DNA from 3 places in the Dyella sp. 2HG41-7 genome. Region 3 is predicted to be linked to each of the others. Evidence: predicted binding sites of a transcription regulator. Region 3 holds the regulator's gene; each other region holds the start of a gene.
What was found. The regulator FliA, encoded in region 3, starts transcription of late flagellar genes. The targets are predictions, from matches to a motif close to TAAAGTTTNNCNNNCNNNGGCCGATAA.
Positions count from the first base shown of each region.

Region 1: a site for FliA is predicted at 2,586-2,612, ahead of L0U79_RS09170 (GGDEF domain-containing protein). Genes of this name have one in related genera too.
Region 2: a site for FliA is predicted at 1,727-1,753, ahead of L0U79_RS02470 (GGDEF domain-containing protein). Genes of this name have one in related genera too.

Region 1 is NZ_JAJEJV010000004.1:1,747,813-1,752,176, forward strand. It holds gene L0U79_RS09160 (hypothetical protein) at 1-205, opposite strand, end outside; gene L0U79_RS09165 (hypothetical protein) at 847-1,896, shown strand; gene L0U79_RS09170 (GGDEF domain-containing protein) at 2,844-4,103, shown strand; gene L0U79_RS09175 (cupin domain-containing protein) at 4,100-4,364, opposite strand, start outside.
Region 2 is NZ_JAJEJV010000004.1:236,719-241,082, reverse strand. It holds gene L0U79_RS02480 (KUP/HAK/KT family potassium transporter) at 1-51, shown strand, start outside; gene L0U79_RS02475 (GGDEF domain-containing protein) at 448-1,617, shown strand; gene L0U79_RS02470 (GGDEF domain-containing protein) at 1,910-3,685, shown strand; gene L0U79_RS02465 (protease pro-enzyme activation domain-containing protein) at 4,036-4,364, shown strand, end outside.
Region 3 is NZ_JAJEJV010000004.1:692,440-696,803, reverse strand. It holds gene L0U79_RS04560 (chemotaxis protein CheA) at 1-1,284, opposite strand, end outside; gene L0U79_RS04555 (protein phosphatase CheZ) at 1,310-1,954, opposite strand; gene cheY (chemotaxis response regulator CheY) at 1,951-2,358, opposite strand; gene L0U79_RS04545 (RNA polymerase sigma factor FliA) at 2,613-3,347, opposite strand; gene L0U79_RS04540 (P-loop NTPase) at 3,349-4,302, opposite strand.

The sequences.
Region 1 (4,364 bases), 1.1 Mb from region 3:
CACTCCCAGCCAGCGCTAGCGATTCCATCCAATCGATGCCTTGAGTGCGTGCGAGCAGCGTCGTATCGGCTTGATATCGCAGCAACACAAACACCAAGTAACTCTCGCTCGATTCGTCGAGCCGTACTCCCGTGCGTTCATAAGCTTGCTGGACCAGCGATTGCCAAACTTCCACCGGCGTGCCGGTTTTGAATGCTTCCAACATGTCGTCTTCCCCCCGGTTGTCCGACGCGACCAGCCTAGCGCGCTTGCACGGAAACTGCTCGGCAGCCGACGGGCGAGACTGCTAATGGAAGGATTTTTCCTGCGTTCGATGACGGTCGAAAACGCGAAGATCGTCGCAGTGTTTCATTTAAGTCGCTGGATATTTTCGCAATTACTTGCTGCGTTTTTCCTCACAAGCTTTAGACATGTTCATCCGCATTCTCACGTGAGCTGGCCGAGCAATTCGGAAGACAGCGGTCGCGGAGTCATCGACGAATTGGATTTTGGGAGTCGCATGGACAAACGGTTTTAGGGGACGGGGCATCGTTATCGCTCGGTTCTTATTCGGCTTTGCCTGTGACGGCAAAGCCGTGAGGCGTTGTTGCGCCAAAAAAATCGCTTGAGATCGCCGTGCTGCGATCCGAGCAAAAACAGAGGTAGGGAATCGGCGCAGCGATACGTCTTAGGTTGAAATGCGGTGGTTTTGGCGCGCCTACGTTGCGCTGCGAAAACAGGCAAGCGAACCGCAACGGTATGGGGGGGAGTGGTTTGCATGGATGCGAATTGTTTCTGGCGTGACCCGGCTTTTGGATGGTCCAAAGTCGATAACTCATAGCTCTTTGCATACTGGGGAGATTTGCAATGCAAGCAAAATTGAAGTTCGCTCTTTTGGCTGCGCTTGTCAGTGCTACGTGCGTGCCCGCCGCTTTTGCCGCACCGCCGACCGACTTCGGCTCGCAAGCCACCGATGAGCAGGTTGGTCCCATGGAATCGCTCGCGCGCGAAGCGTGGCGCGACAACATGGCGCAAATCGCGACGCCTACGGAAGGCTGCTATCACGCTACGTATCCGAGCATCATCTGGGAACAAGTGGCATGTACCAATCTGGTGCCGCGTGCGCATTCCCTGCCGCGCAAAGTCAAGATGGGCGACTCGGAAAACGCGGGCAACGGCAACGACTACGTGTTGTCGGCGCCGGCGCTGATCAAGCAGACGGTCGGCAGTTTCCCGACGGTGACCGGTGTGACCTCCGAGAAAGGCGTGGGTGTAGCCGCTTATGGCGGCGGCGGCATTCTCGGCCCGAACGAATATTCGCTGCAGATCAATTCGCAATTCACATCAACCACCACGGCTTGCCACAGCCATTCCGGTTGCACGGTTTGGCAGCAATTCGTGTATGCGCCCGATTACGAAGTGCAGGGCGAAGCCGCCGTATTTATGCAGTATTGGCTGATCGGCTATGGCGGCAGCAGCTGCCCCAGCGGTTGGGGTAGCGATGGTTCGGGCGACTGCTATCGCAATAGCTCCGCGGCGACGGCTCCCGATGTTCCGGCAACGTCCTTGGCCAGCATGAAGCTGACGGGTTCGGCGACCAGCGGCGGCAACGACACCGTGACGCTTACCTACGGCACGCAAGCGTACACCGCGAGCGGCAAAGACAGCGTGGTTTACCTTGCCAAGGTCTGGAAGCAGTCGGAGTTCAACGTCGTCGGTAATGCTGGCGGTTCGGAAGCGCAGTTCAACAGTGGTTCGTCGATCAAGGTGAAGATCGGCGCGAGCTACGGCTCCACCACCGCGCCGACGTGCGTGGCCAACGACGGCAGCACCGGCGAAAGCAACAACCTGAATCTCGGTTCGTGCACCGCCACGGGCGGCTCGTCGCCGTACGTGCAGTTCACCGAGTCGAACTGACCGCAAGACACTGTGTTGTGCAGTGAATGCCGAGGGGAGCAATCCCCTCGGCATTTTTTATGGCGGCGAAAATATGCGCGTTGCGTGCTGGCCACGTGTCGCTAAGAAAATTGTCGGCGATTAATAGGCGCCGAGATATTCCACGAGATATACGCATCGAATATCAGCATCGCGCTTTTAAGCGATGCCGCGCCTCGATTCATTCGCAGGGCGACGATTTGTCTCCGTTGTGAATTCTTCAGAACTCCATCGTTTACTAAATCGCCAAACCTGCGATCGCATGGAATGGATTTCCAGTTGATCCGCGTCGTCAGGCAGATGAAAGCCGGGGCCACATAGCGTTTTGTATCGATCCAAATTTAAGCGGCTTCCCATAAGTCCAAGAGGGACAAGGATTTATAGGAGGCGAAACTCGCTTTAATTCGATTTGCCAATGCGCCGTATTTTGATATTTGAACGCAAACAAACGTTCGAACTCATCTATTAAATGTGGCGGTTTGAGATCACATGGCGGAAATACATCCCGTGCAAAGTATTTTCAAAAGCACGGTAAGATCATCGTCATCACACTATGAAGTCAGGTCTCGACGCATTGATGCGGATTCGAAGAGAGCGATCTATTAATTCGTGGATGAGGCAACACCCGGTTTGTTCAAGGACGAGTTCCAATTCGGCAGTCCAACACGCATTAAAGAAATGCGCGCGGCTGCCGATCTCATGATCGATCCTAAATACTTCGCCAAAGTTCGATTTTCAGAACACGGTCGATGTATCGAGGCGATGCAAAACGGGCGTTGTGCTGTTGGGTTTCATGGATACGAGTAGGTTGGCGGTATCGATGAAACCAAGGCCGTTCATGGATAGATGAGGAGGTTGATCAACGTTTTCTTTCAGCTCATTGCGTCAAGAGAGTCGTGGTGGGTAATTCACAAACGTGGACCGGATGAATGTCGTTCAAAGAGCTCCCTGATCTGCTAGCTGTTGGGTTGCTGATTTATGCGTTTGTGACGGTGTCGCGACCGGCCGGCGGCATGATGACGCGCATGTGGCTGGCAGGCTGGATTTGCATCGAACTGCATTTCGCGGCGTATTCGTTTCTCGATGTGCCGGGCACCGCCGGCATCGTTGCCGACATTGTCGGAACCTCCGCGCTGGTGTGGTGCGCGGAACTCTTCAGTTGTTCGATGGATGCCCGGCTCGGGCAATGGGGATGTCGCGCGCTGTTCGCTGCGATGTCGACGATTTACACGTTATACATCGCGTTGGCGACGATACCTAACATACCGCAGCCGGTGATGATTGGCGCCGCCAGTCTTTTTGCCTGGGTGCCGTTACTGGTTGTGCTGGCGACGCCGCGCGAGAAGCGGCCGGCGAGCCGATGGATCACTGTCGGCATCAATATCGCGCTTTCCGTCGTGTTGCTCGGTTGGCAATTCTCCGCGCACGGCCCAGACCTGATGATTACGCTGCCGCTTTTCGTCGCTTATTTCATTTGCTGTCTGCAATTTGCATTTTCCAATCAGCGGAAAACCGGCGGCTTCGTGGTGACGGTGTTGGGCTTGCTGGCGTGGTCGATGGTGTTTCCGCTCGGCATGGTGTTCGGAATATTTTTCCCCAACGTCCAGGTCGGTGACGAGGTATGGAATCTGCCCAAGTATCTGGTGGCGGTGGGCATGATTCTGTTGTTGCTGGAGACACAGCTGAAACGCAACCAGCATCTTGCGCATCACGACGCTTTGACCGGTTTGCCGAATCGTCGCCTGTTTCAGGATCGCATCAGCGGCGCGATGGAGCGCGCGCGCCAACACGGTGTGCCAACTGCGATGCTGGCGATCGATCTGGACGGATTCAAGCAGGTGAACGATACGCTGGGCCATCACGCCGGCGATGAAGTGTTGAAGCAAGTGGCGTATCTGTTTACCGCGAGGCTTCGTCGTGTGGATACGTTGGCGCGCACAGGCGGCGACGAATTTTCCGTGGTATTGGAAGGCCCCATCACGCGCCGCGAAGCTTCCGAAGTCGCCCGTAATTTGAAGCAGTTGCTGGAAGCGCCGGTTCCGGTGGCGGGAAGCACCATCCAGATTGGCGCCAGCATCGGTTTGGCGATGTTTCCCGACGATGCGCAAACACCGGACAGCCTGTCCATTCTTGCCGACGAACGGATGTACGCGGCCAAGCGCGCCGGCGGTGGCGTGCAGTCCGCCTAAGACAGTTGCTCTTCCAGACTGCGGGTTTGCGGCGTTAACTCATCGCCGGTGTGCTTGGTCGATGCCGATTCGATCAAAACGATCCAGCATTCTTCGTCGGCGACCGGATTATGTCGGATGCCACGCGGCACCGTAAAAAAGTCGCCTTCGCGCAGTGGAACGACCTGGTCTTCCAATTCGATGCGCATCTCGCCTTTGACGACGTAGAAAAGCTCGTCCTCGTCCTGATGGGCGTGCCATACCAAGTGACCTTTCAACTTG
Region 2 (4,364 bases), 460 kb from region 3:
CGCATCCCGGCGAACCAAGTGGTGGATATCGGTCGCTTGATTTCAATCTGAACGGACGCGTCGCACGGCTTGATTCCATAGCGAATTCGCGCATGCGACCTCGTATTTCGGCCGCTTTTTCAGCCGAAAAGCTACGCTCCGCATACTGGCGCAAGCACACGCACATGCGCTAGTCATTCATTCACAAACCTAAACGACGCGCGTCGCGCTTCGTCTCATTCGCATTGCCGCGACTCCCGATTCGCGAGCTTATATGCCGCGTACGGGGTGGCACGGTCTTTGCCTCGTCCTTAACTCCAAGGGCGGCCGAACATACGCGTTTATTTAGCGCGGATATGCGCGTGCCGATGATGTAAACCATCGTTTGTTAAGAGGCAGCAGTTATGTGGGCGGGCATCAAACGCTGATGTATACCGGATCGATCCCGTTCTACGCGGAGGTCTCCCGGTGCAGTTGAACACCGAGACACTCGCACTGATCAACGGCGGCCAGGCTTTGGTACTGGCGCTGATGCTTTGGTTCGGCACCAGCAATGGCAGCAATCAGGCGGTCAAAGGCCTGCGCCTGCGCGCTGGGGCGTTGCTGTTGGAGGCCGGCGGCGATTTTCTGCTGGCGTTTGGCACGCAGCTTTCGCCGCTCCTCGTCGTGTTGTTCGGAAACACGCTCAATCTTACTGCGCAGGCGTTGACGATCGTGGCGTTGCGCATGGTGTTGAATCGTCGGCTGCGTTGGCGAGAGGCGATCGCGCTTGGCGCCGCGGCATGGATCGGCGTGACCTACTTGAGCATCGGACACCCAGATTACACGCTACGCGTGTTGTGGGGTTCTTCCATTCTGGTCTGCAACTCGCTGCTCAACATCGCCGCGTTGTGGGGCGGATGCGGCAAGCGCGACACGCGCGCGCAGTGCCTGTTGCTGTGGACGTATTGGTTGGCGATCGCCTTGCTGGTGTGGCGCAACATGTCGTTGCTGATGTTGAGCACGCCGCTGCAAAGCATCCTGGCGCCGTCGTATGTGAATGTTATTTACCTGTTTTTGGTGGGTTTGCAGCCGCTGCTGGCGAGCGTGGGCTTTCTGCTGCTGTACAACGAAATCCTGCAGCGCGAGCTGTTCGATCTGGCGCGCATCGATCCGCTGACCGGCGTGATCAATCGCTTAGGTCTGGTGGAAGCTTCCGCCGTGATGCTTGCCAAAGCGCGTTTGAAAAAGGAATCGATCGGCGTGCTGTTGATCGACGCGGATCATTTCAAAAGCATCAACGACCGTTTCGGCCATGACGACGGCGACCGCGTATTGCTGGAACTGGTCGCTAATATCCGGCGCATGCTTCGCGCCAGCGATCTGGTGGGGCGCGTGGGTGGCGAAGAGTTTTTGGTGCTGTCGCCTTCCGTCAAAGAGGCCGACTTGCTGGCGCTGGCCGAACGCATCCGCTCCGCGATCGAACGCGCGCCGTTCCGTATCGCCAACGAATCTTATTCGCTGACCGTGTCCATCGGCGCGGCCCTTGCCGATACGGACGAACTGGACATGATGGCGGTGCGCCGCCGGGCCGATGCCGCGCTTTACGAAGCCAAGCACGCGGGCCGCAATTGCGTAAGGATCTCCAGCGGCAGCTGACCGATGGTGGACGGCGCGCCAACCACGTTCGAAGGGAGCGGCGTCCTGGCGCGGCTGTGTTCATGGTGCGCAAAGGACGCCGATTTATCATGGCGGGGCAGCGACGGCCTTCAGTTTTTACCCGGGCTGCCGATACCTATGGCCGGGCGTCCATCCGCTATGTCGCGACGGCCTGATTCAATGATTTCTCAGCCAACGTTCCACCACGATTCCAGAGCGCCGCGTTGCATGCGCCGCGATACCGGGATTGTCGTCGGAGCCGCCTAGCGGCTGTTGGCAGGACTGGATACCGATGCAACTTCAAGCACAGCTAAGAGTAGGCGCAGCCTTGCTGCTGGCTGTTGCTGCCGGTATTTCGACGTATGTGTTCGTGGGATACGCGCAAGCCTATGAGCAGAGCTCCAGCAATCTACGCGTGCTTACCTCGTTCGATCAGGTGTTGAAGGCAGGCAATGCGCTGTCCGCCGAACGCGCGCCGACAAATATTCTGCTCAGCCTGGATCGCAGCGACGGACAAACCTACGCCATCACACGGTCGCAAGTGATCGCCGCGCGCCAACGCACCGATGCGGCGCTCGATCAACTCGACCGGCTGGCCCGTGAAAGCATGCCTGCCGGCGCCGAGAGCACGCAAATCGCGCAGACGCAGGCGAGCCTGGCGCAGGCGCGCAGCAAGGTCGACGCGTTGAGCCAGCATGCGCCGTTCGAACGCTCGCCGCAGGATCTGCAATCTGCGATCGACACGATGATCGCCGCGCGCACGGAACTCGATCCGGTGATCAACGATCTTTATCGCGAAGCCATCCAGCGCGCGCCCGACCAGGTCGGCATCATGCAGATGGCGCGCATCTTGAGCGATCTGCGCGAGTACGGCGGCCGTATCGGTTCGATGTTGGTCGTTCCATTGTCCACGCCGGAACCGATCAGCCCCGAGCGACGTCTAGCGATTGCGACGCTGCGCGGGCGCATCATCGAATTGCACGGCTTGATGCCCGATCGTGTGGAGGCGGGCGAACGGCAGTCGAGTTCGATCGAGCAGTTGCGTACGCACGTCGAACAGCAGTTCTTCGGCCATACGCTTGGATTGATCGATACGCTGGTCGACCGCTCCGGCACGGATTACGGCATGCGCGCCGCCGCGTTCACCAGCCAGGTGCTGCCCGACTTGATGAGCTTGGAAAAGCTCGAAGCGTTGTTTATGCAGCGCGCCATGCTGCAAGTGAGCCAGGTGAAGCACGAAGACGGCCGGCAGATGGTGATAGTCGCTGCCTGTCTGCTGCTGTTCTTTCTATTCCTTGCGTTTATGTTGCGCACTACGGAAAACCTGATCGTTCGTCCGTTGCTGCTAGCGAAGAACGAAATCGTGAAACTCGCCAACGGCGACCTTCGCCGTGCGCAACGCGCAGGCAACAGCGTAGAGGCCCGCGCGCTGCACGACGCCATCGACGCGTTGCGACGCCAGCATGTGCACAGCATGCATCTCGCTATCGAGCGCGACGAATTGAGCAAGGCGCTGCGTACGCAAGCGCATACCGACGCGCTGACCGGCTTGTTGAATCGTCACGCACTGGAAGAGATTACGGGCGATCTGGCGGCCGAGCCGGTGCGCCTGTCCAAAGGCCGGGGCTTGATCCTGATCGACGTGGATTTTTTCAAGCCCATCAACGATGCGTACGGACACGTCATTGGTGACCTGGTGTTGCGCGAAGTGGCAAGCCGCATCAAGCGTTTGGTGGAAGACCCGCATATGGCGTTTCGCTATGGCGGCGAAGAATTCGCCGTGCTGACGAACGGTCTGACGCGCATCGAACTGTGGAAGCTTGCGGAAAACATACGACAAGCCATTTCCGGCGAAGAAATTACGGCGCCGGACGTCACCGCATTGACGGTCACGGCAAGCTTCGGCATCGCCAAAGGAGACGCCGCGGTGCTTACATGGCTGGATCTGCTGAACACGGCGGATGCCGCGCTGTATCAGGCCAAAGCGCGAGGACGAAACCAACTCGTCGCCGCGCCGAGCGCGGACGATGAGACGTCGCGAACGCGCCATAGTCCAATTGGAACTTAAGCATTTTCTTATCTTTAGTTGCGCCTAGTTGAACCGCCAAATGTGAATCCGCGCAGCGCAACAAGGAAAGTGTAAATCAGGTGTAACACCTAATTTTCGCAGAGCACTGGACGTGCCCATCGGTCAGGCGCACCATCGAAAACCCGCGAATTATCAGGGGATGTTCGTGTGGTTAAAGCCAAGTCAACGCGACCGCAGCCTTCGTGGCTGTGTCGGGCCCACTCGGCGGTCCGATGACTTTTCGTTCGCACGTTTTCCAGGGAGGTAATTTCGACGAATGCATGGTGTGGCTGATCGTTCCATCACAGGGGGACTCGCTTTTTTCATCTAGCCTTTAGGGAGAAAAAGACGTGAAAACCGAGCATGTGATGATTGCGTTGTCGATTGCGCTCGCATTCGCAACGCTACCTTCGATTACCCAAGCTTCCTCATCCAATCCGGCGCTTGCCGGACTCAATACAGCCGAAGCGCCGCGCGTTAACCAAGCCGTAGATAACCGCGTTGTTTCGTCGCTGAGCAATACCCACCTAGCCTTTCTTTCCCATGCAACGGCCGCGGGCAACGTGGACGATGCAATGCCCATGAACCATATGCAATTGATTCTGCGCCGCAGCGACCAGCGCGCGTCGGCGGCAGAATCGTTGATCGCGCAGCAGCACGATCCGTCGTCCGCCAAATT
Region 3 (4,364 bases):
CTCCACCGCTTTGCGACGCAGCACTTCCGGATCCATGCCGCGACCGTCGTCGCTGACGGAGATCACGATGCGCTCGCCGCGCTGACTGGCCGACAGTTTGACTTTGCCTTTCGGCGACTTGCCTGCGCGTGCGCGACCGGCCGGATCTTCCAGACCATGGTCGACGGCGTTGCGCAACAAGTGAATCAGCGGATCGGCCAGCGCTTCGACCAGGCTGCGATCGAGATCGGTATCTTCGCCTTCGGTGACCAGCTCGATGTCTTTGCCTAGCTGACGCGCGAGATCGCGCACGATGCGCGGAAAACGCTGAAACAAACGACCGACCGGCTGCATGCGCATGCCGAGCACGGCGGTTTGCAGATCGTCGGATACGCGATCCAGATCGCCCGCCATGGTCGCCAACATTTCATTGTCGCTGCGCGTGGCCAAACTCAACAAGCGATTACGCAGCAGCACCAATTCGCCGGCGCGACTGACCAAGGTATCCAGACGCGCGGTATCCACGCGCACGGTATTTTCGGCGGGCGCTTTGGCCGGCGCGGCGGTACGCGCTGCGGGAGCGGGAATAGGAGCCGGCGCAGGTGCGGGCGCCGCCGCAACCGTTTGACCTGGCGCCGCACCCTTGCCGTGCAAATTGTCCAGCAACGATTCGAATTCGTCGTCGCTGATTTCTTTCTTCTCGTCGACGACCGGCTTTTCGGAGCCGGGCGCGGCGCCTTGGCCGTGCAAAGCATCGAGCAAGCTTTCGAATTCGTCGTCGTTGATTTCATTGGAGGCGTGATTGGTCGCGCCGGGCGCGCCGCCTTCGCCGTAGAGCGTATCGAGCAGCGCTTCGAATTCCGCCTCGATCGGATCGGCCGAGCGTGCGGGTTTCGCCGATGCGTTCGCCGCAGGCGCGTTGTCCGCCACTGGCTGCAAACGTGCGAGCAAACTCGCGGGCGGCTGCGCCATCGCATCGCCGCTCGTCAACGCCGCCATCATCACGTTGAGCAGATCCAGCGATTCGAGCAGCGCATCCATATGCGCCGAGTTCAGCACCAGCTTCGCGTTGCGCGCGTCGTTGAGCAGTTCTTCGGCGCAATGGCACAACTGCACCATCGGATCGATGCCGAGAAAGCCGGCGCCGCCTTTCACTGTATGAAAGACGCGAAACACCGCATTGAGCAATTCGCGATCGTGCGGCGAGGCTTCCAGCTCCACGAGCTGTTCGCCCAGCCGTTGCACCAATTCTCCGGCTTCCACCAGAAAATCGTCGCGCAGCTCGCTGTCCAGGTTCGCATCCATCAACGTCTGTATCCGCAGGTTACGATCAAAAACCGAATTCGCTCAGCAGACGATCCACTTCGTCCTGGTCGTGAACTTTGGCGACTTCCATCGGCGCTTCGCGACCGGCCAGCGCACCGGTGAGGCGCACCAGTTCCAGCAGCGACGATTCCACGCTTTCGATAAAGGTCACCACTTTCTTGACGCGCTGACCGGCGAGATCCTGCCAGGACTGCACCAGCACCATGTCGTTGAGGCCTTCGCTGCACGCGCTGGCGAACACCTGCGCCTGACGCGCCAGCACGGCGGCCGGGTCGGTCTCGCTGTTGTTGAAATCCAGCACCGCAACGGCGTTCTGCGAAAGCGCTTCGGCTTCCGGGCGAATGCGGTCGACGAAATCCAGGCTGCGATGCGCGGCCTGCGAACTCATCTCCAACACTTCGGCCAGATGCTTGCGCGCATTGATCATGCTGTCGGGCATGCCTTCGTTGGCGAGATCGGCGCCAAGACGGCTCATCGCGCCGTGCAGGTCGCGCGCCAGCACGCCGAGCGCGCGGAACAAATGCTGCTCGCGTTGACGCACCATCGTGTCGAGCGCTTGCTCGAACGCGGCGCCGTCTTTGCTGTTGAGCAGGTCGATGACTTCAGGCGGTAGCGCTTCGGCTGCGACGGGTTTGGCAATAGCGTTCATGCGGAAGCTCCACGGGCGGCCAGGCGCTCGAAGATTTTGTCGAGCTTTTCTTTGAGCGTCACAGCGGTGAACGGCTTGACGATGTAGCCGTTCACGCCGGCCTGCGCCGCGGCGATGATCTGCTCGCGATTGTTTTCGGCCGTCACCATCAGCACCGGCATGCCTTTGAGCTTGGGCTCGGCGCGAATCGCCTGCAGCAATTCGATGCCGGTCATGTTGGGCATGTTCCAGTCCGTCACGACCATGTCGAAACTGTTCGCCTTCAACATCGTCAACGCGTTGTTGCCGTCGTCGGCTTCCTGGATCAGCGGATTGCTGAAACCGAGCTCGACGAGCAGGTTGCGGACGATGCGTCGCATGGTGGAGAAATCGTCTACCACCAAAATTTTCATGTTCTTGTCCAAACACGTTCTCCAGATGCTTGAAACGGGGAAGGGATTCGAGAAACGAGTGAGGCGCGAAACGTGGGTGGTTTTCTTCCCTCGGAAGAAGGTTCCGCATGGGTCGGGTCGGTGAAGCCAGGACGCGCTTCGTTGACCTTGGTTCCCCTGCGAACCCTCTTCCGAAGGAAGGGGTTTGCACGCATCGATGCGCCGGTTGCCTTGGGTGTCGCTAATTGCTGAAACTCGTTGCCTGCTCCTTCGCTCGTACGTTGTTGCTAGCCGCGCCAATCGCCCATGCGCGCGCGCAGCCTTACCAAAGCCTGGCCGTGGATCTGGCAGACGCGAGATTCCGTCACGCCCAGCACCATGCCGATTTCTTTCAGGTTCAATTCCTGTTCGTAATACAGGGACATCACCAGTTGTTCGCGCTTGGGCAACGTGCTGATCGCTTCGGCCAGCGCTTCGCTCATGTTGTTCTGCTCGAAGCTGTCTTGCGGCCCCAAGCTGTCGTGATCCACCACATCCAACGCGCTGCCTTCGCCGCCTTCGCCGTCGTCCGGCGCCGTAAGGCTGAGCAGTCGCGCGCTGGTCGCGTCGGACATCACCTGGTGATATTCCTCGGCGGTCATGCCGAGACGTTTCATCACTTCGGCGGTTTCCGCATCCGCGCCCGTTTCGTTTTCGATCTGCCGCACCACTTCGGCGACCTCGCGCACCTTGCGGTGCACGGAGCGCGGCGTCCAATCGGTGCGTCGGAGTTCGTCCAGCATCGCGCCACGAATGCGGATGCCCGCATACGTTTCGAAGCTGGCCGCGCGATCCGTCGTAAAGTTTCGCGCCGCCTCCAGCAAGCCGATCATGCCCGCCTGCATCAGGTCTCCTACGTCAACGCTCGGAGGCAAGCGACCCATCAGGTGGTAAGCGATGCGGCGCACGAGCGGCGCATGCTTGCGTACTAATTGGTCTGCATCTTCGCGTTGCAGCTGCAGATATTCCGAAGCCACATTCATGTCACCACCCCGCAGCCGGCACGCTCTGGCCGCTGAAAAAGGCAATCCGTCCGAGATCCGGGCACGAGGGTTTACCCCATGTATCGACCGCACCCGCCAATTGCTTGAATCCGACCGCCGCGCGGCTGGATGGCCACAGATCGACCACCGCGCCCTGGCGCCGGATCGCCTGCCGCAGCCATTCGTCGTGCGGCACCATGCCCATGTAGTCGAGCGCCACGTCGAGGAACCGGCCGCATACACGCGCCAGTTTTTCAAAAAGTTTTTTCGCGTCGCCCGCCTGGCGAACCATGTTGGCGACAATATGGAAGCGCCGCACGTCGAAGTCGTGGGCAAGAATTTTGATCAAGGCGTAAGCATCGGTGAGCGACGCAAGCTCGTCGCACACCACGATCACTACGTCGTCGGCCGCGGCGGCGAACATCGCCACGTTGTCGGAGACGCCCGCTGCGGTATCCACCACCAGAAACTCCGGTGGCTGGATCAGTTCGTCGAACGCGCGGATCACCGCCGCGTGCTCGCCGTTGCCCATCTTCGCCAAGCGGCGAATGCCCGAACCGCCCGGCACCACTTTCAGACCGTGCTGCGCCGGCATGATCAGATCCTGCAGCGCGCACTTCCCGTCCAGCAGATGCCCCACGTGGCGCGCAGGGCTCAAGCCCAGGTGCACGTCTACGTTGGCGACGCCCATGTCGGCGTCGAGCAACATCACGTCGCGCCCGGCCATCGCCATCGCCATCGCAAGATTCACCGCGACCGTGGTTTTGCCGACACCGCCCTTACCGCCTGCTACCGCGATCGTGCGCGTGATGCGCGTACGCGGAACGATCGGCCGTAAGCTTGCCGCCTGATGGAGCGCATCGGTTTCTTCCCGATGCACGCGGGCGGTCGAAAACAGATTGTGCAAGCCTGCTGCCTGGTTCACTTGCAGTGCCTCGTTCGTACCAAAAGTCATTGAGCCTGTCCCATATTTCTGCGTAGTTCGCATGGGGTCTGAGCGGTCGTCAGGTGGTGACG